3 regions of the Paraburkholderia sp. BL23I1N1 genome follow, and region 2 is predicted to be linked to each of the others. Evidence: riboswitches for the same ligand, from Rfam matches in the RefSeq annotation. Region 2 holds a riboswitch; each other region holds the start of a gene.
What was found. A riboswitch is a leader RNA that binds a small molecule or an ion and turns the genes downstream of it on or off. The one in region 2 is predicted to bind cobalamin.

Region 1 (7,808 bases), on a different contig from region 2:
CGTGCCGGCCGCAACCGGAATATCGATGAGGCCTTCAGTGGACGGAAGGGGCGTCGCAATGCCCGAGTTGACCACTTCGAGTTCGACACCGGAGACGCGGCTCAAGGCATTGATCGCCGCGCCGCCCGCGAGAAAGTTCGCGACCATTTGCGCGGTCACGGCTTGCGGATAAGGACTCACGCCTTCATCGGCAATACCGTGGTCGCCGGCGAACACGATCATCGTCGGACGTTCGACCGTGGGGTGCGTCGTACGCTGGATCAACCCCATCTGGCGCGCGAGCGTCTCGAGCCGCCCAAGACTGCCGGGCGGCTTGGTCTTGGTATCGATGATGTGTTGCAGTTCGGCACGCAGCGTTTGATCGAGCGGTTCGACTTCGGTCAATCCCGGCAAACCTGGCAAAGAAGTCATAGACGTTTCTAAAAGAGAGGGTGTTTGATGAAGCGCCTAGCCTGCCGGTGTGTCATCGGCCGCAGGCGATTCGTGACGCGAGCGCGGCGCGGGAATCAACGCCTCATGCTCGCCGTCGCGAATCAGAATCAACGGGTAGCCGAACGCGCGACTCGTCAGCGTGGGCGTCAGCACATCGTGCACCGGTCCGGCATATGCGCCGCCGTTGCCGTCGAGCAGCAGCGCATGCGTCGCGAAGCGGCGCGCGAGGTTCAAATCGTGGCACGAAAACATCACTGTACGCCGAGGCTCGTGCGTCCAGGCAGTCAGCGCCTCCAGGCAGTCGATCTGGTGGTGCAGGTCCAGATGCGAGAGCGGTTCGTCGAGCAGCAACAACGGCGCCTCCTGGCACAGTACCGCCGCCAGCGCCACGCGTTGACGTTCGCCGCCCGAGAGCGATAGCACGTCGCGCGCAGCAAATACGGCGAGGCCCAAACCGTCCAGCGCGGCATGCGCGGCAGCACGATCGGCCTCGCCCTCCCACCCCCAGCCGGTCAGATGCGGAAAGCGGTTCAGCATCACAATGTCGAGCACGCTCGCGCTGAAAGCGTCCGCTGCGCTTTGCGGCATCAGCGCGCGACGCTGTGCAAGCGGCAATGGCTGCCAGTCGGCAAGACGCACGCCGTCGAGTTCGACATGGCCCGCCGACGGTTGCGCCAGACCAGCGAGCGTCGATAACAAGGTCGTCTTGCCTGCGCCGTTCGGTCCGGCGATACACCAGATCTCGCCTGCGTAGAACGTATGCGTAAATGCGTCGAGCAAGGTACGCGTGCCCGCGCGCAAGGTCAGGCGTTGCGCGCTGAGCGCCGCATGCGGTGCGTTGTGTGCGTTCATCATCGGCGCCTGCGCAACAGCATCCACAGAAACACCGGCACGCCGACGATCGACGTGATCACGCCGACCGGCAATTGCGCCGGCGCAATCACGGTCCGTGCGATCAGGTCCGCGCCCATCACCGCGACACCACCGCCGAGCGCCGCGGCCGGCAGCAGCATGCGTTGATCGTTGCCGAACGCGAGCCGCAACATATGCGGCACCACGAGGCCGACAAAACCGACCGTGCCTGCCGTCGTCACCGCAGCAGCAGCGGCGAGTGACGCCACAAGATACACGCGCAAGCGCAGCGGCATCACGGCGACGCCAAGCGCCTGCGCAGCGGCGTCGCCTCGCAGCAGCACGTTCAGACGCGGCGCAGTGGGCACGATCGCCACGAGTACAACGACGAGCGCCGCGAGCGCCGCCCATGGCATCGTGCCGCCGTTCAGATCGCCGGTTAGCCAGAACAGCATGCCGCGCAGCCGGTTGTCCGGCGCGAGGTTGAGCAGCAACGTAATGACAGCGCCCCAACCGGCCGCGATCACCGCGCCGGTCAACAGCAAACGCGGCGACGTATCCTGCGGCTCGCCGCGCCACAACTCGCGGCGTGCGAGGCCGAGCACCAGCAGGATCGACACGAAGGCGCCGGCGAACGCGCTGGCGTCGACGATCCACCACGCGCAACCGGCGATCATCGCGACCAGCGCGAACGTCGCCGCGCCGCCCGACACACCTAATACGTAGGGTTCGGCCAACGGGTTGCGCAACAGCACTTGCAGCAACGCACCGGCGAGCGCAAGCAACGCGCCGCACGCGAAGCCGGCCAGCGCACGCGGCAACCGCAGCCTGCGCACGATCTCACCCGCAAGATCGGCGGACTCAACATGCGCCGCGTGCGACGGCAGCAGCGCCGCCATCACGCGGCCGGGTGCGAGCGACACGCTGCCGAGCGCAAGCGACGCCATCAGCACAGCCAGTGCGATTCCCGCGAGCGCGAGCCAGATCGCGGCCGCGCGCTTCGCGCTCATCACACGCATCATGGTCGTGGGCATCGGACTCGAGCCGCGGTTCATCGACGCGTTCTCATGCAGGGACGTTCGTCACTGCTGCTGCAACCAACCGTGACATACACACCGCGCCGCGGCGAGTTATACGAGTAGACCGTTTCATAGTCCTTGTTCAACAGGTTCTGGATCTGCGCGGCGACGTACCACGCCTTCGTGATCGTCGAAGCTCGGCGCGCGGAACGAATCCGAATAGCTTGCAGTCGCCTTCCAGTGCCCGGTGATGTCGAAGCCGTAGCCAAGATAGTAACTGTTCGCCCCGCCGAAATCGGAATACTGATCGCGCCGAACGTTGGCCTGAATCTGGTTGCGTGCGAAGCGCCCCGTATAACCGACAAAGCCCGAATCCATGTGCCGGTCGGGCGCCGCGAACGTATCCGAGTCGAGGCTCTGCTGCGTCTGCGTGTGATCGCTGCCGCAGCCCACTGAAAAATTGAAGCGCGACGGATGGTCGCCGCCGTCTTTCGTGAAGACCTGTACCACGCCGCCAATTGCACCGCAGCCGTATAACGCGGACACGTTGCCGTTTTCCACTTCGACGTGATCGATCTGGTCGAGCGGAATCTGCGCGACCAACGCCGCGCGCGCGATGGGGGACAGCATGGGATGACATTCCTGTGGATAGCATGCGCGGCCCGCTTCCCCGCGGGCCGACGCGTAACGAGGCACCCGCGCTGTTTTACGTTTGCGTGCGGACGAGCCTCTCCCTCTGGCCGGTATCCGGGCTGACGACACATCGATCCCGCCTTCCCACGCGTGACGCGCAGTGGCACACTCGCGTGTTCAGCTTCAAACACGCGATCGGGATCGACCTGCATGACGAATGCGGTCGCTTACCGTTGCGGGGGCAGCGCAGGTTCGCGCGTTCAGGCGAGGCGCGCCCTGCTTCCCGTTTAACTGCACGCACTGTGGAAAAGTGCGCGCGGGCACCAGAGTGCGTGCAGTTTAGGAGCGGCATTCGGGTCCGTCAAGAATGGTTAATCCGTGCGCAATCTGTTCTGTTAAGTGCAGGTTATTGTCCGATGCGCGGCTTGCTTTTCATCATATGGTCGATAAAAGCCTGCACATTGCGATGTTGTTACGTCTCGAAACGAGACAATTGTCGGAACCTGCGACATTCCGCGCTAAAATGCAATGTCTTTAGAGGACGCAGCAGATGCTCACCGAACTCGAATCACTTTCACAGAATATCGGCAAGCTGATTGCGATCAGCCAACGCCACAATGAAGCGCGGCTCGCGCTCGAAAATCTGCTCGCCCAAACGCGTGCGGAAGCAGAGGCCACGCGCACCGAGCTCGACTTGATGCGCGAGGAGCGCGATGCACTTCAAGCGGAACGCGACGCGCTGTCGGCCAAGATCGACGACGCACAGGTACGCCTGAATGCGATCCTCGAAAAGTTGCCGCGGGCCCGCGCGCACAACGAGCCGGACAATCAGCTCGATCTGCTCGAGGCCGCCCCGCATGAGGTCGAAGCGGAGAGCGACGTCACCCGCCATGGAGAAAATGCATGACCACCAAGCAGATCGAAGTATCGATTCTCGGCGTGCCCTATCGCCTCGCCTGCTCGCCGGAAACTGAAGGCGCGCTGCTTGAAGCGGTGGCACGTGTCGACGCCGAGATGTCGAAGATCCGCAATAGCAGCAACGTGCGCGGCACGGATCGCATTGCCGTCATGGCTGCGCTGTCGCTGGCATCGGAACTGCTTAAGCTGCAAACGAGCGTGCGACACGGAGAAGCATTTCCCGCAGAAGAAATCCGGCGTACAATGCACCAAATGAACGAACAACTGGGCACTGTGATTCAGCAGTACAGCACGCAGTAAGTACCCAGCTGTCTCGAACAATCTCAAGTGGCCGGTCCTGAGATCGGCTGCGAATTCAAGCGTAATGCATGAGCCAAGACTCATGCAAACGATTGAGTTCAATCGGTTTGACCTCCCTGCCTGGTTCGCCAAGGTCATATATTCCTTGAACCAATGCCATGTGCACGGTTGTGGAAATTTGTAGCACGGGTGTGCGCGTCACTCTGTCTGATGTACCCGAAGTGCTGCTAACTGCGACCAATTCTGAACCCCCGGTTCAGGATGCCGGCCTAGCGGCTAAGGCGGGGACCTTCTTCAAGACGGCATCGGACTTCGGTTCGGTGCCGTTTTTCTTTGGGCCTCGATTTTTCTTCTGTATTCTCAAACCTTTAACGTTCTCTTCGATTCATGCGCTACTGGCTAATGAAGTCCGAACCGGACGAAGCAAGCATCGACCATCTCGCCCAGGCACCGCAACACACGTTGCCGTGGACTGGCGTGCGCAACTATCAGGCACGCAATTTCATGCGCGACATGATGCAGGTCGGCGACGGCGTGCTGTTCTATCACTCGAGTTGCCCCGCGCCGGGCATCGCCGGGCTCGCGGAGGTATCGTCCACCGCCTATCCGGACCCGACCCAGTTCGACAAGAAAAGCCCCTACTACGACGCGAAATCGACGCAGGAAACGCCGCGCTGGCTACTCGTCGACGTGGTGTTCAAGAAGAAGATTCCGTTGATTCCGCTCGCCGCGCTGCGCGAGCATGAAGAATTGAAGGACATGCGCGTGCTCGTCAAAGGCAATCGCCTGTCGATCACGCCGGTGACCGAAGCCGAATGGCGCTTCATCACCAAACGTCTTGTTTGACGTTGCCTACGGACATGTGGAGCGTTGTTGCTTGAGTTATGCTCAAATCCGCGCGCGGATGAAGGCAAACGTTGAGCAAACGTCAAATTAGGGAACCAAGCCCAGGTTACAAGCGCCTAACGGACTCGCAAACGTTGTGCCATTGCATAACGTTCGCTCCAATCGTGCACAACCTGTTCTAGCAAGGAGTCCAAGAATGACGAAAAACACCGCACGTGCACTCGCTCTCGCTCTCGTATGCGTCGCCCCTGCCGCGCTCGCGCTGACGCCGGCCATGGCCCGCGCACAAGACGCGGCGCATTATCAGCCGGCGGGCGTGCTGTCGCTGAATGCACAGGCCAGCGCTGAAGTGCCGCAAGACGTCGTCGACATCACGCTGTTCTACGAGCAGGAAGCGAGCGATCCGTCCGCGCTCACCGCCACGCTGAATCAGCGCGCCGATGCGGCGCTGCAAAAAGCCAAGAGCGTGAGCGGCGTCACGGCGCGCACCGGTTCCTTCTCGATCTTCCCGTCTACGGATCGTGACGGCCGCATTTCCGCATGGCGCGGCCGTACGGAAGTCGTGCTCGAATCGCACGACTTCGCCGCGGCGTCGAAACTCGCGGGCCAGATGGCATCGATCATGCAGGTCGGCAACGTGCAGTTCTCGTTATCGCCTGAAGCGCAGCGCGCCGCGGAGCAGAAGCTCACCGGCGAAGCCATCAAGTCGTTCCGCGAGCAGGCCGCTTCGTCGGCGCAGGCGTTCGGCTATAACAGCTATTCGATTCGTGAAGTCAACGTCGGGCACAACGGTGTCATGCCGCGTCCGATGATGATGATGAGCGCGCGCGCCATGGGCGCCGATGCCAAGGCATCCGCGCCGGTGCCGATCGAAGGCGGTACGTCGACCGTGACGGTCAACGTGTCGGGCTCGGTGCAGATGAAGTAACGTGGCTAATGCTTGAATTACCGCTAGCCTGAAGTACGGCAGGCGTGAAGTACCGCTGTAAAGGAAAAAGCCACGGCATGCCGTGGCTTTTTTCATTGGCTGACCACTACGATAAAACGTAGCGCTCAGTTCGCGCCGACCGCGTGCGACGATTGACGCCGCGCACGGCGATAGGACCACACCAGCATGCCGATGCCCGCGAGAATCATTGGCAGCGAGAGCCATTGGCCCATTGAGAGGCCCATTGCGAGCAACCCAAGGAAGTCGTCCGGCTCACGTGCGAATTCCACCGTGAAACGCGCGAGGCCGTAGCCGATCAGGAACACCGCGGAAATCGCGCCCATCGGCTTGGGTTTGCGCGAGAAGAAGATCAGCACGAAAAACAGCGCCACGCCTTCCAGCGCAATTTCATACAACTCCGACGGATGACGCGGCAGCATGTGATATTGCGCGAACACTTCGTTCAGATGCCATTGCGCGGCCAGTTGCGGATGTGCAGCAAGCCAGGTGGCGTCGTCCGGCGCTGCACCTGGAAACAGCATCGCCCACGGCGCCGACGGATCGGTCACACGGCCCCACAACTCGCCATTGATGAAGTTGCCGAGACGCCCGGCCGCGAGCCCGGTTGGCACCATTGGCGCAACGAAATCGGTGACTTGCAGCCACGAGCGTTTGCGCTGGAACGCGAACAGCACCATTGCCAGCGTCACGCCGAGGAAGCCGCCGTGAAACGACATGCCGCCTTCCCACACCTTGAATATGTCGAGCGGATGCGCGAAGTAAAAACTCGCCTTATAGAACAGCACATAGCCGAGCCGGCCGCCGAGAATCGTTCCGAGCACGCCGTAAAACAGCATGTCGTCGATATCTTTAACGGTCCAGCCTTGCGCGGCGACGTACGGCAAACGCAGCCGCAGCCGGCCGACGACGATCGCCGCGATAAACGCAACGAGGTACATCAGTCCATACCAGCGCACTGCGAGCGGCCCCAGATGAATGGCAACGGGGTCGAAATTCGGGTGAATGAGCATCGTGTTGTTATGGGCAGTTCAGGTTCAGAAGCGGATTTCTAGTCGGTTTTCATCATGTAGCAGCCGGCGGTTTGCACACCATGCGGCGCATGCATTGGACGGTTCGATTTGCAATGCGTTCGCGGCGGTGTCAAGACTCGACATGCCGTGCAACGTATTACGCCGCGACGGTGGCCGCATGCGCTCGCACGATCTCGATGAAGCCGGCCAACACCGGGCTCACCTCCGCCGTGCGCCAGACCAGCCCCGTCTCGATCGCCGGCACCGATTCGGAGAGCGGCCGGTACACGACGCCGGTGCGGCGAAGGTTACGCAACGATTGCGGCACCAGTGCGACGCCCATGCCGGCCGACACGAGACTCACGATCGTCTGCATCTGAATCGCCTCCTGGCCGACCCGGGGCGCAAGGCCTGCGACGCCGTAGCAATCCATAATGATGTCATAAAAGCCTGGCGCCAAACGTCTTGGGAAGATCACGAGCGGTTCGTCGGCGACGTCGCGCAGGCTGATCGGCATGTCCAGCCACTCGGCATGCGGGTTAGCATTCGACCCCGCGGCGCTGCTCACGCGCGCCGCCATTTCCGTCGACATCGCGATCACCAGCGGCTCGCGGGCGATCGGCAGCCACGAGAGCTGGGTGGCATGGCGCGACGGCAGCGGCGCGATCACGAGACCCGCATCGATGCGCCCGGCCACCAGTTCGTCGACCTGCACGTCGCTGGTGGCTTCGGTCAGTTCGAGACGCACCCGCGGGTGGCTTGCGCCAAAATCGCGCAGCAACAGCGGCAAAAGTCCGTAATCGGCTGTCGAGACGAAGGCCAGCGAGAGCACCCCCGCCTCGCCTCGCG
Region 2 (7,808 bases):
CGTCCCGACCGCCTGCATCCCCTGTTCGCCTGTCAGGTCAGTCGTTTGCACCTCTGCGTAGCCAGTCGCGTTGCCTTGCGCGTCATAAACGAACGCACGGATCTTGCCCGGCGTTGCGACGAAATGCGGACGCAACGAACTAGCATCGGTGTACTCAATCGTCGTTACCGTCTTATTCCCAGCAACTGTTGCAATTGCCTTCGTTGGCCGGTTGGCGCTATCCCAGGTGTACTGGACACTTCCATCGGGCGTCTGCCGCTGCTTCAGATTCCCTGCTGCATCCCACGTCCGCGAAACCGTGCCGCCTGGCGTAGCAATTGAACGAGGACGCAACGTGTCGACGACATCCAAGCTGTACGTGGTCGTGCCGGACATGTCGTTGAGCGTCGTCACGCCGCGACCTTAGCTGAATGAGACATTACGCGTCGTGTCGGGATGGGTGACCGAAACTGCACGTCCGCTGGCATCGCATGTCCACGTTGCAGTCCGCGAGCCGGATTCATTTTTTACGCCCGTCAATGCGTTGGGGAAGCGGGCATCTTCGTACAAAAACTGACGAACGTAGCCATATGGTGCAGTTACCGAAGCAAGATTGCCCTTTCCATCGTAAGCATAGGATGTGGGCATTCCCAAAGGATCGACCAGGGTAACGACACGGTCGTTACTGTCGTATTCCAACCTGATTGAGGTCGCCGTTGCCTGTATTACGTTATCGGTTGGCCACTCGGCGATAGTTGACGGCCGCTGCCTACCGTCATATATGACCTTGCGGATCACACCCGTACGGGTTGTTTCGGAATAGAACTTGCCAGTGGCATCCGAGTAGGCTTCCGTCGTACCAAGCAGTTCGTCCCTCAGGTGGAAGTACCCGCCGCCAGCTTTCGTCAGGGAGAGCTCGCGATGTCCTGGCACGACCCAAGCTCCGCCAATCCACTTGAAATTCAGAACTTGTTGGTCACCTCGATAAGCAACAATGTGCGGCTCGCTCGCGTTGGCACCAAGCAGATCAAGCCTTCGCTGCCAGTTGTTGACCCAGTTGTGCCCCATCGTTGTCTGCGTGGCGTCATAGGGCTTCGAAAGATAGGTGCGTTTAAAGACGAGTGGAAGCGTATCGCCGCTGGCAAAATCAGCCTCGGAAAGCGTGACGATGCCCTTTGCTGGCAACACCGGGTCCGCCACCGGGCAAGAGTCGTCAGACTGAGGCGGAACCGGGACGCCACGGCAATAGTCCGCTATCCAATTCGATGCATTAGGACAGTTGTAGTAATTCATTGGGCCATACGGGTCGTCAGCACCCGTCGACATAGGCGATGTTCCTGCGACCTGGACAGCGCAGGTCGGAGTGCCGGGAATCCCGAGGGACTTCTGATACGTCTGCATGCATTGCATGTATTCGGCCGCGTTTGCACCGAACGCGACCATAAGCAGCATGAATGCGGCCAGCAGGCGGGCCGCCATGCCCGCCGGTCCCTCATTGATTCTTTTGTTTTTCATAGTCATCCTTATTGGTTGTACTTGTTTGAAGCCCAAGCACCCTATAAGGAGCATTCCATCGTCGCTATCCGACAATTCCTAAAATTACATTTTCCCTGTGTCTGTACAAACGTTACTGTCACGCCCCTTACGCAGTCCGTAGGGATTTACGAAAGAGCTCGTCAGTCATCAACGCATCGCAGTGAAAAAAACTGGAACGTCAGACGCTGGATACCCGTACGTGAAGTAATTGGACGCTGGCACCCAAACCAAGGCAGATTGGAAGGGAAGAGAAGGGCCGCGTAGAGCGTCGCCCGAAAGGGAGATGAGTAGCGCAAGAAAGCGCTACGAGATTAATCGCAATACCAAGTGCGATTTCAAAAATCAGCCCCGTCAAAAACCGGGCCAAACCTCACCGGCTAGCCGTCCGAACGGCGGCCGCAAAGTTATCCCCAGTTTTTGTTCGCAAGCCTGTGGATAACATTCTGGCAAGCACGCCAAGTACTTGATGTATTTGGTTTCTGTTGCGCTGCACGTCGGCGTGACCGCATGAACGGTCACGCCTCACGCGCCAAAAAGTAAAAGGCTTCGCGGCAACCTACGCCGCCTCACCTCTCACATCAAAGATAAGCAGACTTCGCCACACCACGTTCCGCGGAAGCCATCAGTTTGCTCCGCTCAACCATAGCGCCAAACAGCAGCCCAATGGTCGTCCACATAATCACCTGCATCCCGATCGCGGCAACGCGGAACTTCCACAACAGTACCGCCGGGAAGGCCGCCGGCACTTCGTTGATCACGGGCATCGACAGTTGCACGGCCGCAATGATCACGACAAACAGCACACCGGCCACGATCGAGCCATTCCACGCACCCAGTTTCAATGCAGCGCGGCGCCGCACCTTCAGGGAGAACACCATCGCAGCGATTGAGATTGCGATCATCAGGAAGAATAAGCCGGTCCGCATCCCGATCGTCTCCGGGTCGCCCACCGAGGGTGGATTCGCCGGATATTTGATGTTTGGAACGATCACCAGCGTGATAAACGCGCCAAGCGCCAGCCATGCGGACAAGGCGCGCGCACTCAATGCGCCGACGCGGCCGTACGCAAACGCGAACACCAATGAGAACAGCCCACCGAACGCGGCGCCATACGTCACGACGCCCGTCAACAATCCCAAGCCCGCTTGCGTGCCGCGGCTCACCAGTTCGGGTTCGGGCGCGTCGCCTTTGGCGGCATCGGCCTTTTCCTCGAAAGAGATCGCCTGATCAACCTGCGGTTCGCCCACCAATTTGGCGAAGCCGAACGTGAGCAACCCCGCGGCGATGCCTGCAAGCATCCCGCGTACCAACAATTTACCAACCATGTTCGACTCCGTTAGTGGCAGGGAAAGCCGAGCAGATGGCGGCCGTCGTGCACGAATTCGTGCACATACATGCCAGGCACCAGAGACGTGGCGCCTTCTTCGGCACCCACGAAATAAATCGCGAGCAACAGCAGCAAACCGCCGAACACGATCCAGGGCAGCAGTTCACGCAGCGGAATCGGCGTGGGTTGGGCGACAGGCTGAGTCGCGGAATCGAAAACAGCGTTGGACATAATGGACATCTCCTGGGGGTAACGCGCCCCGATAGTCGATTGAAGAGGGATGGTGCAAAGCTCAGGTCTGGCTTTCGGCTTGTAAATACCGATTACAGTGGCGCGACCGCGCCGGGCTCTCACCGGCTTCCGTGCTTCGCAGTGTCGCTATTCTACGCGCTAAACTTTGCCTCCCGGCAAGGCAAAGCATGGTCGCACGCCTCCTGCTTCAGTCCGGCCTTTATGATGGAATCAACTGAATGGACACACGGCTGTTACTGATCAGCCACGCATCGACCGCGGCGATGCGGGCGGCACGCTTCCCCGCCGACGATCCGCTCGACGCACGCGGCCTCGCCGAAGCAGGCGCCGCGCGTGCGCGTCTGTCGATTCCGGACGACGCGGCGGCTTTCGTCAGCCCTGCGGTTTGCGCACGTGAGACGGCGTCGGCCTTGGGCCTCGTTGCAACCGTCCACGAGGAGCTGGCAGATATGGACTACGGTCGATGGCATGGCCGCCGCCTCGCCGATCTCGCCGTCGAAGCGCCGCAAGACCTCGCCGCATGGACGCACGATCCCGACGCTGCCGCGCATGGCGGCGAGTCATTCACTCGACTCGTGAAGCGGATAGGACAGTGGCTCGATACGTTGAGCGGCGTGCCAACTCGTACAACGCAAAATATCGTCGCCGCCACGCACGCGCCGGTAATCAGGGCCGCCATTGTTCATGCACTCGGAGCGTTGCCGGCCGTGTTTCCGCGCATCGAGATCGCACCACTCTCGGTGGTCGAGTTGCGACGCTCGCAACGCGGCTGGACATGGTGGCCGGCGTCACGGTAACGGCGGCCGCGATGTCTGCCGCACCCGACCAACAACGCCTCACTCATTGCTCACATCCCCGGGTGTCAAATATCGCCGACAGCGCACAGACCGACGTCAGCATGCGCGCGCCGTCATGGCCCACACCCGGCACGATATGAAAGCTCTGCTTCAGCCCTTCCGGATGACGCGCCTGGATATACCGGTAATACGCTTCCGCACGCGCGTCGCGCTGCGGACCCTGCGCTTCGGCAGCACAGGTTCTATCGAGGGCGCTTTGCTGCGGATCGTCGTCCGCGCCACCGACCAGGTTGTCGATCCGTCGCGACACATACGTCGCTTCGAGTTGCGCGGGCGAGCGGTCGTCGAGGTACAAAGGCCGATTGTCCATGCCGTATTTCCATTGATTGAAGCCAACGCATTGCGCGGCGTCGAACGGCGCCGCCACGCCTTGCGCATTCGGCCGTTGCGCATCGAAATACGCATACGTCAACGGGCTCGCCACCACGTAGCGCACGTCGATGCCTTCACTAGTCAGCACGTCGATGTTGCGCGCCGCCACAGCGTAACGCTGCACTACCTGTCCGCCGCCCGAATGTCCCGCGAACACAACGTGCTGCAGATTCGGAAACTGCTTGCGATCCGCGAGGCGCGTAACAATCGCGTCCAGCACTTCGTATGAACTGATGGGCAGCGGTGCCCGCGCCGCTTCGCCGCCCATCCACGCGTCGCCCTTCCAGCGCAGCAGATCGGCCGGTTCGTGATGCTCGCGTGTGTCGAGCGTGGCGAGGAACTGTGGCGCGATCAGGAGCGTGCTGTCGGGGTCCACGTGAGCGGCGTCGCGTGCATTCTGCGCAGTGCGGAAGTACACGTCCGCGTTGCGCAATTTGCCGTGAATCACGATCACCGCACGCGTCACCTGCGGTTGCGCGACGTTCCAATCCTTCGAGAGATACAGCGGGAATTCAGCTTGCCCTTGCGGCGTGTCGATCGCGAACCGTATATCCGAGATCGTCGCCACCGGTTTCAGATGAGACTCGTGGGCATCGTGGGTATGCACCGCGAATGCCGATTGCGCTAGCAATGCCAACATAGCGGCACCGGCTACCGCGCACCCCATCGCCAAACGTCGTGAAAGATTGAATGTCATGCAGGCCGCTCCTGATCACGGTGCTCTATCTTGAACGCGGCGCATTGCCGAATCCGTCGTTGAAGAGCATCGAAGCTCAAAACCGGCGGCGAAGGCCAAGCGTCACGCGTTGTTCAACATCGATGTTGTCACATTGCAGCGGCAGGCTGCTGCAAAGCCCATCCGCACAAAACTCACAATTCAATAGTTTGCTAACGAATATTTTCGAAATACAATACCGGCCATGTCGAATCTCGATGCCTTGCGCCGCACCGTCAGCAGCACCCTGGTCGTCGCCGCCAGAAAATGGCGGCGCACGAGCCATGGCGTACTCGCGGCCTTTAACGTCTCCGAAGCGTGCGCCACGCCGCTACTCACCGCCAGCCGGATTGGCGAAGCGGTGCGGCAGGTCACGCTGGCCGATCACATCGGTATTGAAGGGCCCTCACTCGTGCGGCTGCTCGATCAACTGTGCGCGGCCGGCCTGATGCGCCGCGACGAAGATCCCGAAGACCGGCGCGCCAAGACCGTCGTACTCACCGACGAAGGCCGCGCCGTCACCGCGAAAATGGAAGGAGAGCTCAATACGTTGCGGGCGCAAGCTTTGAAAGGCATCTCGCGCAGCGATCTCGAAGCGACCCTGCGGGTGCTGGCCGCGTTCACGGCCGAAGCACCTGCGCCGCACAACGCCGGGGATGCCGAGTAAGCGCTTATGGTCTATCCCTCCATCCGCGACTGGTTGTTCTCCGTCAAGACGTTTGCCGCGGCGATGATCGCGCTCTACATCGGTCTTTCGCTCGAGCTGCCGCGCCCGTATTGGGCGATGGCCACCGTCTACATCGTATCGAATCCGTTTGTTGGCGCGACCCGCTCCAAGGCGCTTTATCGTGCGCTCGGCACCGCGCTCGGCGCGTCGGCCGCAGTGCTGCTGGTGCCGCCGTTCGTCGAATCGCCCTATCTGTTCAGCGTGGTCGTCGCGCTGTGGACCGGCGCGCTGCTGTATCTGGCGGTGGCCGACCGCACCGCGCGCAGCTACGTGTTCATGCTGGCGGCCTACACCATGCCGATCATCGCCCTGCCCTCGGTCACCAATCCAGGCGGCGTGTTCGATCTCGCGATCAGCCGCACCGAAGAGATCTTGCTAGGCATCGTGTGCGCGAGCATCGTCGGTAGTTCACTGTTTCCTAGCCGACTCGCGCCCACCATCATCGAGCGGACCGACGCGTGGTTTCGCGATGCCGCGTTCTATGCGAGCGAAACACTGTCAGGCCGCATCGCGGGCGCGGCGATCTCGGGGGCTCGCCAGCGGATCGCGACCACGATCAACGGTCTGGAACTGCTGCTGAGCCAGCTTGCCTACGACCACACCCGGCCGGACATCCTGGCACGTACCCACGAGCTGCGCGGGCGCATGCAGCTGCTGCTGCCGATGATGTCTGCGCTGGCCGATCCGCTGGTCGCCCTCTACAACAGCGGTCGCCAGACCTGGCCAGAGGGTCTCGAAGCGTTGCTCAACGACGTCATCAAGTGGTTCAATGCGCCGCTTCCCGCAGTCAGCGAGGGCTATCACCCCGACCCGGAAGCCAACGCGTTACGCGAGCGCATCGCCGCCATGCAGCCGCCGCCGGCCGCGCTGGCGGCCTGGGACGTCGCGCTGCTTTCGAACGCGCTGTGGCGTATGAAACAGGTGATCGACGTCTGGCAGGACTGCCGGTCGCTGCGCATCATCATCACGCGCGAAGAAGGTTCGTGGCGGCCGCGGTTTCGCCATTGGCGGCTGGGCGGCACCGAGCGGTTTTTCGACCGCGGCATCATGCTGTTTTCGGCGGTTTCAGCAGGCGCCGCGGTCGTCCTCGCGTGCAGTCTGTGGATCAGCTCGGGCTGGGCGGACGGCGCCAGTGCGGTGACGCTGGCGGCGGTCGCCTGCTGCTTCTTCGCGGCGCTCGACGAACCCGCGCCCCTGGTGTTCAAGTTCTTCATCGCCACGGCGGTCAGCGTGGTGGCCGCCGGCATCTATCTGTTCGCCGTGCTGCCGCATGTGCATGATTTCCCGATGCTCGTCGTTCTGTTCGCCGCGCCGTTCATTCTGGTCGGCACGCTGATCCCGCGTCCGCAGTTCAATATGGTGACCGTGCTCGTGGCCGTGAATACCGCCACCTTCATCAGCATTCAGGACGCCTACTCGGCCGACTTCCTGATCTTCCTGAACAGCAATCTCGCCGGCCTCGCAGGCTTGCTCTATGCGTATTTGTGGACCCGCGCGACGCGGCCGTTCGGCGCTGAACTCGCTGCCTCCCGGCTGTTGCGTTCGAGCTGGGCCGACGTGGCGCTGACCGCGTCCACACGAACCATCGAAGACCCGCGCAATCTCGCCGCGCGCATGCTCGACCGGCTGATGCAGTTGATCCCGCGCCTTGCCGCGACGGACGACCATCGCCATCCGTCGATCGAAAGTTTTCGCGATTTGCGCATCGCCTTCAACGCGCTCGATCTGCGCCGCGCGATGCGCAAACTCGGCGGCGAAGCGCCGGCCGCGATCGACTATGTCCTCGAAGACGTGCGTCAATACTACGAAACCTGCATCGACCTGCACGCGCGCCAACCGGTCCCGGCGAGCCTGATGTCGTCGATCGACGCAGCCGTGGTGCGCGTCACCGCACAAGGGGTCGCCAACGCCGGCGCCCCGAGCGCGACTTCGCAACTCTCGGCGCGCCGATTGCGCGACGCGTTGCACGCGCTGGTCGGCTTGCGTCTTTCGCTGTTTCCGGCCACGCTAGTCACGCCGACGCCGCCCGAACCGGAGGCCGCC
Region 3 (7,808 bases), 2.4 Mb from region 2:
GCACGAACCGCCCTTCGAGGCCGCGCTTCAGGTTCAGCATTTCCTGCGGACCGCAAGCGTCGAGCCGCGGCAAGACGTCGTTACGCAGGCGTTCGATCACACGTTCGGCCTGGGGCAACGCCCCGCTCGCGGGCGCCGTGTCGGATGTTTCATCACCACACACGCCACGCAACATCTCGGCCGCCAGCAGCTCCAAACGCTCGCGTGTATCGCCACAGTGTCGCCACGGCGCGTCGCTCACCTGCTGCAACACGTCAGGACGAGGACCCTCCCACGCCGCCGACCAATCCACCGACAGCGGGTCGAACAGATGATCCATTTGCAAATCGCGCGCCAACGCATCGATCAAACCGGCCTTGCCGCCCTGGCCATCGCCGACCGGAAAGCGTCCCAAAGCCAGCAACGTATCGCGCCGCTGCACTCCGGCGGGCGATTGCCCAAACGTGTGCAACCCATCGCGAATCTGCGCCTCCTTCAACTCGCACAGCCAGGCATCGACGCGCGTCAGCAGCGCGTCTTCATCGTCCTGGCCGTTCGGTTCCGTGAAACTGAGCTCGTGATGCAGCTTATGTTCGACGATCGCCGCAAGAATGGTGCGCCTCAACAGCTTCGAGCGGCGCGGATCGACCATCAGCGCTTCATAGTATTCGTCGACCTGGCGTTCGAGGTCCTGCAACGGCCCGTACGTTTCGGCGCGCGTGAGCGGCGGCATCAGGTGATCGATGATTACAGCCTGCGCGCGGCGCTTCGCCTGACTGCCCTCGCCCGGATCGTTGACGATGAACGGATACAGATGCGGCATCGGCCCCAGAATCAGATCGGGCCAGCAGGCATCGCTCAACGCGACGCTCTTGCCCGGCAGCCATTCGAGATTGCCGTGCTTGCCAACATGTACGACCGCGTCGATGCCGAATTGATGACGCAGCCAGAAATAGAACGCCAGATACGCATGAGGCGGCACGAGTTCAGCGTCGTGATAGCTCGCGTAATCGCCCTGCTCGCGCGAGCGCGAAGGCTGAATACCGACGAACACCTGGCCGCAGCGCCACCCCGCGATCATGAAGCGGCCGCGCCGCAACGTCGGATCCTGCTCGGGCGAACCCCAGCGTCCGTTCAGCGCATGGCGGGCTTCCGCGGGCAACGCGTTGAAATACACGAGATAGTCGTCGAGTGCGAGGCTTTGCAACGCCGGCCGCAAGTCACGTACAACCGGATCATTGGTCACGCCTTCGGTCAGTTTCTTCAACAGCGCGTCGCCATCGGCGGCCAAATCGCCTAACCGGTAACCCCCATCGCGCAGCATGGACAGAATGCCGACCACCGATGCCGGCGTATCGAGCCCCACGCCATTGCCGATCCGCCCTTCGCTCATCGGATAGTTGGCGAGGATCAGCGCGAGTTTCTTCTGCGTGTTGTCGAGCGTGCGCAGGCGGCACCAGCGGCGGCTCAGTTCGGCCAGAAAACCGACGCGTTCGAGGTCCGGTTGATAGCGGACCACATCGACTTCGGTGTGCGGGCAGCGATAGGCGAGGCCCTTGAAGCTGATCGCCCGCGTGATGATGCGTCCGTCCACTTCAGGCAGCGCGATATGCATGGCGATGTCGCGCGAGTTGAGGCCTTGATTGTCCTTGACCCAATCTTCGCGATTGCCGCCGCTCAGGATCACCTGCATCACCGGTGCGTCGCCGGCGAGCGCGAGCGGTTCGGGATCGTCGATGGCGAACGCAGCGAATGCGGTTGTATTCAGCACCAGCGCGACGTCGTGCTGCGCGCATAACTGTTGCACAACGTCGCGGCTCATCGCGTCTTTCAGCGAGGTAATCGCGATCGGCAGCGGATTTAGCCCTTGTGCTTCGAGCGCATCGATAAGGGCGTCGAACACGACTGTATTAGCCGCTTGCAGATGCGCCTTGTAGAACAGAATTGCAGCGACCGGCGCGCCCCGACGCCAGCGCGCCTGCCAGTCGGCCACCGTCGGCGTATCGCGTTCGGGATGGTAGAGCGTGGCGGCAGGCAGTGCGCGCGGCGGCGCAGGCTCGCGCCCCCAGCCAAGCGAGCGGTACGCGATGCAGCGCAGAAACGCCTCGGCATTCTTCGGGCCGCCTTCACGCAGATAGCGCCATAGCTGATGACACAGATCGGCGTCCGCGGTACTGCGCGCGAGCAGGTTCGGATCTTCCTGCAGATCGCCGGAGAACATCGCGAGCGTCTGCTGCTTGCGTTCGGCGAGGGCGACCACCTGTTCGATTCCGTACGGCCAGTACGCCTCACCGCCGAGATGATCGACCACCACGACACGCGCATGCTGCAACACGTCTTCGACGTAGAAATCGACCGAGGCCGGCTGCCGCAAATACGTGACGTTCGCGAGCCGCACGCTCGGAAACCCCTCGCCCAGACGAGGAAACACGCTCGCGAGCAGCGACAGCGTGGTATCGGCGGAACTGAGCACCACGATATCGGCGGGCCGCTGATCAATACGGATCACGCCTTGCGTATCGTCGACAAAACCGCCCGGCGTGGTGCGCAGCAGATGCATGACCGTTTACGCCTGTTGCGGCTGGGCGTTCGCCACGGCGCCCAAGGCGGCGTCGAATGCGTGTTGCAGCGCGGCCTGGTCGATGTCCTCGCCGATCAGGACGAAGCGGCTTTGCTGCCCTTCGCCAGCTTCGCCCGCCTGCCAGCGCCGGTCGAAGTAACTATCGAAACGTCGGCCCACGCCCTGGATCACCAGACGCATCGCCGCGCCCGGCAACGCCGCGAAACCTTTGACGCGGTAAATCGTGTTCGTTTCGACAAGCCCTTGCAACGCTGCGATCACAGCCTCGCGCGACGCAACATTCGCGTGCACCACGACCGAATCGAATTCGTCGTGATGGTGATCGGCATCCTCAGCCGAACCGTGGTGATCGTGGCGCAAGTGGATCGTTTCTTCAGAAGCCGCTTCGAGACCCAGCAACGTATGCAGATCGAGCTGGCCCATCTGCGCGCGCACGATCTTCACTTGAGGCGGAATTTCTTCGCGGATGACGGCTTCGACAGCCGCTTGATGCGATTCGTCGAGCAAATCCGTCTTGTTCAGAATCACCAGATCGGCTGCCGATAATTGATCTTCGAACAATTCGTGCAGCGGCGATTCGTGATCGAGATTCGGATCGGCCTTGCGCTGCGCATCCACGGCGACCGGATTGTCGGCGAACTGGCCGCTCGCCGCAGCCGGGCCGTCAACCACGGTGACGACTGCGTCGACGGTAAAGCTGTTTTTGATCTGCGGCCAGTTGAACGCCTGTACCAGCGGCTTCGGCAACGCGAGACCGGAGGTTTCGATCAGCACGTGATCGATCTGCTCGCGGCGCTCAACCAACTTTTCCATCACCGGGAAAAACTCTTCCTGCACGGTGCAGCACAGACAGCCGTTCGCGAGTTCATACAGTTGGCCTTCAGTTTCGACGCCGTTTTCATCGCAGCCGATGCCGCAGCCCTTGAGGATTTCCCCGTCGATGCCGAGTTCGCCGAACTCGTTGACGATCACCGCGATGCGCTTGCCGCCCGCATGCTGAAGAATGTGCCGCAGCAGGGTGGTCTTGCCGCTGCCGAGAAAGCCCGTGACGATGGTGACGGGGATCTTGCGCATTTGAGTTTGCATCGTGAGGTCCATCCGTAGGAGTTGCACATGCACACCGACGCGTCCGCGCGTTTGTCTCGTTTGTCTCTATAGGCCGGGGCAACGAGGCGCATGCGCCAAGCAACGACCAGGTCACGACAAAAACCACACACGGGGACGAATAACGGCGTTGCCAAAGCAACAGAAAAACAGAAAACGGGAATGAGGTCATGAACGCGCCACCGCATCCCCGCGGAGGTCGTTCTTCGTAGTCTGGCCGGTATCCGGGCTGGCGAAAGCGCCGCTTCCCCTTCCCGGACGAGTGGTTTCTCGCCCAGTGGTTATATGCCGACGCGGCCTTGCGCGTGGACATCGAAGCCGGCTCCGCGGCGCCAGGCAATCAACCCGACACCGCTTTTCGCTTACCGTTGCGGGGGCAGCACAGGTTGGCCCGGTCCGTTGCAGGTGGGCCCCCTGTTTCCCGTTTAACTGCATGCGCACGAGCGCGCACACGAGCACCAAAGTGCGTGCGAGTTTAGGCCGAGCGCCCTGTGCCGTCAAGGAAACGCGGGGCGCGGCAGGGCCTTTCCGCAGTGCCGGCGCGGCCTGCCCTGTGCTATCGTATGCGCGCATTTGGCGCCCACCTATGCGCTCGCATGTGCAGTTAAACGGGAAACAGGCTGCGCTCGCCGCGCTCGACCTGTGCTGTCCCTGCAACGGTAAGCGACCCGCGGTGCTTTCGCATCGCGCATGCGTTTTTGATGCCACTGTCTGACAAATAATCCGTAGCGCCGCATGACCTCAATATCCGCCGCCCCCAGCCTCCTCGCGCCTCACCCGCTCCCGCTTGTCACGACATGGCGCGCGCCGTGCACGCCGCGATGAGCCGCGCCTGGCTGATCGGCGCTGGCCCCGGCGATGTCGAACTGATGACGCTCAAGGCAACGCGCGCTCTCGCGCAAGCCGATGTGGTGCTGGTCGACGATCTGGTGAACCCCGACGTGCTGCAGTTCGCGCGCGCCGATGCGCAGGTCGTGTACGTCGGCAAACGTGGCGGGCATCCGTCGACGCCGCAGGACGGCATCGTCGCGCAGATGCTCGAGCACGCCAAGGCCGGGCGCAGCGTCGCGCGTTTGAAAGGCGGCGATCCGTTCGTGTTCGGCCGTGGTGGCGAAGAACAGCAGGCGCTGCGTGCAGCGGGCATTAGCGTGGAGGTGATCAACGGCATCACCGCCGGGATTGCGGCGCCCGCGGCAATCGGTATTCCCGTGACGCATCGCGATTACGCGCAAGGCGTGGTGTTCGTCACCGGACACGGCGCCGGCAGCGGCGAACCGGACTGGGCCGCGCTCGTTGCCACACGCATGACGCTAGTGATTTACATGGGCATGCGTCGGCTGAACGATATCGCCGGTGCGTTGCTCGCCGCCGGCATGAGCGCCGACACACCGTGTGCGGCGATCGAATCGGCCACGCGTCCCGAGCAACGGCATGCGCTTGCGCAACTCGGCGAGTTCGCGAATGCGGTCTCGCGCGCCGGACTCGGCTCGCCGGCGATCGTGGTGATCGGTGGCGTGGCGTCGCTGGCTTTGGCGCGGGATGCTGTGAAAACTGGTGCGGTCGGCGCGCTGGACACGCAATGAAAACACTCGCCGTCGGCATCGGTTGTCGCTTGCATAGCTCGGCCGAGCAGATAGAAACCGCTGTGCGTGCCGCGCTCGGCTCACACGCATTTGATGAAATCGGCGCGATTGCCTCGATCGAAACCAAAGCGCACGAAGCCGGCCTGCTCGAATTCTGCGCACGTCACGCGCTACCGCTTAAGCTGTTCAGCCGCGCGCAGATTGCGGCGATTTCCGTGGACGATCCGTCGGCAGCCGCACGCGAGCATCTCGGCATCGACGGTGTCTGCGAGCCTTGCGCGTTGCTCGCCGCGGCGGCCGAAAGATCTGATCCGACCAGCGCGCGTCTTGGGGCGCATGCACCGGTTGCATTAGTCGCCTCAGCTCAAGGATCGATTGCGCCCAACGCCGCCGACGCGCGGCTGCTCGTACGCAAAACGATCCACGACGGCATCACGGTAGCGATAGCCTCGACCACCGCCCAGCCCGTCCGCGCACAGACAAACCACGCCCCTCAAGAACAGGACCCTTCATGAAGACCGATCCCGAATCGCATCAACGCATGACCGAACGCCGGCGCGAAGGCCACGAGAAAAAACAGGCTAGCGCCACCGTCGAAAAAGGCCTGCTGATCGTCAACACCGGCACCGGTAAAGGCAAGACCACCGCCGCCTTCGGCATGGCCGTGCGCGTGCTTGGACACGGCATGCGCCTCGGCGTCGTGCAATTCATCAAAGGCGCGCTGCACACCTCGGAGCGCGACTTCCTCGGTGCAATCGCCAATTGCGACTTCGTCACGATGGGCGACGGCTACACCTGGAACACCCAGAATCGCGACGCCGACATCGCCACCGCGCGCAAAGGCTGGGCCGAAGCACGCCGGATGATCGAGAGCGGCGACTATCAGATGGTGATCCTCGACGAACTCAACACGGTGCTGAAGTACGAATACCTGCCGCTCGACGAAGTGCTGTCCGTGCTGAACGCGCGCGCGGAGATGCTGCACGTGGTGGTGACCGGCCGTCATGCGCCCGACGCGCTGATCGAAGCCGCCGACCTCGTCACCGAAATGCGCATCGTCAAGCACCCGTATCGCGAGCAAGGCGTGAAAGCGCAGCGCGGCGTGGAGTTCTGAGCAATGTCGGAGGGGACTTCCGTCGTAGCCTGCCCCGCCCTGTTCATTAGCGCGCCCGCGTCGGGTCAAGGCAAGACCACGATCACCGCGGGTCTCGCGCGCTACCACCGGCGGCTGGGCCGGCGCGTGCGCGTGTTCAAGACGGGCCCCGACTTTCTCGACCCGATGATCCTGACGCGTGCCAGCGGCGCGCCGGTCCTATCGCTCGATCTGTGGATGGTGGGCGAGTCGGCCTGCCGGAACCTGCTCGCGCAAGCGGCGGCTGAAGCGGATCTGATCCTGATCGAGGGCGTGATGGGTCTGTTCGACGGCACGCCGAGCAGCGCGGATCTGGCAACCACGTTCGGCGTGCCGGTGCTCGCGGTGATATCAGCGAAAGCGATGGCACAGACCTTCGGCGCGGTCGCCTTCGGCCTCGCGCAATTCAGGCCGCAGTTGCCGTTTTACGGTGTGCTCGCCAATCGCGTTGGCTCGCCAAGGCACGCGCAGATGCTCGAAGAGGCATTGCCGCCGGCGCTGCGCTGGTGTGGAGCCATCAGCGGCGACGACGAAATCGAGTTGCCCGATCGTCATCTTGGCTTGCACCAGGCCGCGGAGATCGCCGATCTGGACACGCGTCTGGATCGCGCCGCCGATGCGCTCGCGCACACCGCGCTGGCTGAATTACCGCCGCCAGTCGAATTCAGCGTGCGCGCACCGGAGGCACTGCCGCAGCTTCTGCAAGGCAAGCGCATTGCCATTGCGCGCGATGCCGCGTTCTCCTTCATCTATCCGGCCAACGTCACGCTATTAGAAGCGCTCGGCGCGCAGGTCGACTATTTCTCGCCGCTCGCCGACGAAGCCCTGCCGGAGCACGCCGACGCCTTATACCTGCCAGGCGGCTATCCCGAACTGCACGCGCCCTTGCTGGCGGGCAACACGCGCAGCGCCGCCACGATTCGCGCGCACGCGGCCGCCGGCAAACCGGTCGTCGCCGAATGCGGCGGTATGCTCTATCTGCTCGACCGGCTCACCGACACGCACGGCGTCAGCACGCCGATGCTCGGCCTGCTGCCCGGTCATGCCACAATGCAAACGCGCTTCACCGCGCTCGGCATGCAACAGATCGACAGTCTGCACGGTCCTATGACCGGCCACACGTTTCATTACTCGAAGCTGACAACGCCGCTCACGCCGCTGCGTTCAGCCACCCGGCCACACGGCGATGCCCCCGGCGAGGCCGTATTTCGCGCCGGGTCGATCGTGGCGACGTATATGCATGCTTATTGGCCCTCCAACCCGGCCTTCACGGCCGCCCTGTTCCATGGCGAAGCCTTTTAACGATTCCGAGCGCGAAGCCGTCTACCGCGCGATTTACGAACGGCGCGACATGCGCCACTTCGTGCGCGATCCGGTCGACCCTGCCGTGTTGCAACGCCTGCTCGACGCGGCGCATCACGCGCCAAGC

Region 1: it holds a riboswitch for cobalamin, as region 2 does, so the genes downstream of both, B0G76_RS39105 (TonB-dependent receptor) here and B0G76_RS15330 (CbtB domain-containing protein) in region 2, are expected to answer to the same signal.
Region 3: it holds a riboswitch for cobalamin, as region 2 does, so the genes downstream of both, cobW (cobalamin biosynthesis protein CobW) here and B0G76_RS15330 (CbtB domain-containing protein) in region 2, are expected to answer to the same signal.

The regions. Positions count from the first base shown of each region.
Region 1 is NZ_RAPV01000002.1:1,432,475-1,440,282, reverse strand. It holds gene cobT (nicotinate-nucleotide--dimethylbenzimidazole phosphoribosyltransferase) at 1-411, opposite strand, end outside; gene B0G76_RS39115 (ABC transporter ATP-binding protein) at 448-1,287, opposite strand; gene B0G76_RS39110 (FecCD family ABC transporter permease) at 1,284-2,318, opposite strand; partial or broken gene B0G76_RS39105 (TonB-dependent receptor) at 2,490-2,903, opposite strand; cobalamin riboswitch at 3,024-3,279, opposite strand; gene B0G76_RS39100 (ATPase) at 3,487-3,843, shown strand; gene B0G76_RS39095 (cell division protein ZapA) at 3,840-4,154, shown strand; RNA gene ssrS (6S RNA) at 4,265-4,446, shown strand; gene B0G76_RS39085 (EVE domain-containing protein) at 4,542-5,000, shown strand; gene B0G76_RS39080 (SIMPL domain-containing protein) at 5,197-5,928, shown strand; gene lgt (prolipoprotein diacylglyceryl transferase) at 6,054-6,959, opposite strand; gene B0G76_RS39070 (LysR family transcriptional regulator) at 7,117-7,808, opposite strand, start outside.
Region 2 is NZ_RAPV01000001.1:3,290,938-3,298,745, forward strand. It holds gene B0G76_RS43795 (hypothetical protein) at 1-393, opposite strand, end outside; gene B0G76_RS43800 (RHS repeat domain-containing protein) at 403-1,494, opposite strand; gene B0G76_RS15325 (CbtA family protein) at 2,094-2,840, opposite strand; gene B0G76_RS15330 (CbtB domain-containing protein) at 2,852-3,073, opposite strand; cobalamin riboswitch at 3,116-3,255, opposite strand; gene B0G76_RS15335 (histidine phosphatase family protein) at 3,313-3,891, shown strand; gene B0G76_RS15340 (alpha/beta hydrolase) at 3,935-5,020, opposite strand; gene B0G76_RS15345 (MarR family winged helix-turn-helix transcriptional regulator) at 5,244-5,705, shown strand; gene B0G76_RS15350 (FUSC family protein) at 5,712-7,808, shown strand, end outside.
Region 3 is NZ_RAPV01000001.1:5,732,088-5,739,895, forward strand. It holds gene cobN (cobaltochelatase subunit CobN) at 1-2,539, opposite strand, end outside; gene cobW (cobalamin biosynthesis protein CobW) at 2,546-3,646, opposite strand; cobalamin riboswitch at 3,862-4,142, opposite strand; gene cobA (uroporphyrinogen-III C-methyltransferase) at 4,486-5,247, shown strand; gene B0G76_RS26835 (cobalamin biosynthesis protein) at 5,244-5,762, shown strand; gene cobO (cob(I)yrinic acid a,c-diamide adenosyltransferase) at 5,759-6,361, shown strand; gene B0G76_RS26845 (cobyrinate a,c-diamide synthase) at 6,365-7,681, shown strand; gene bluB (5,6-dimethylbenzimidazole synthase) at 7,665-7,808, shown strand, end outside.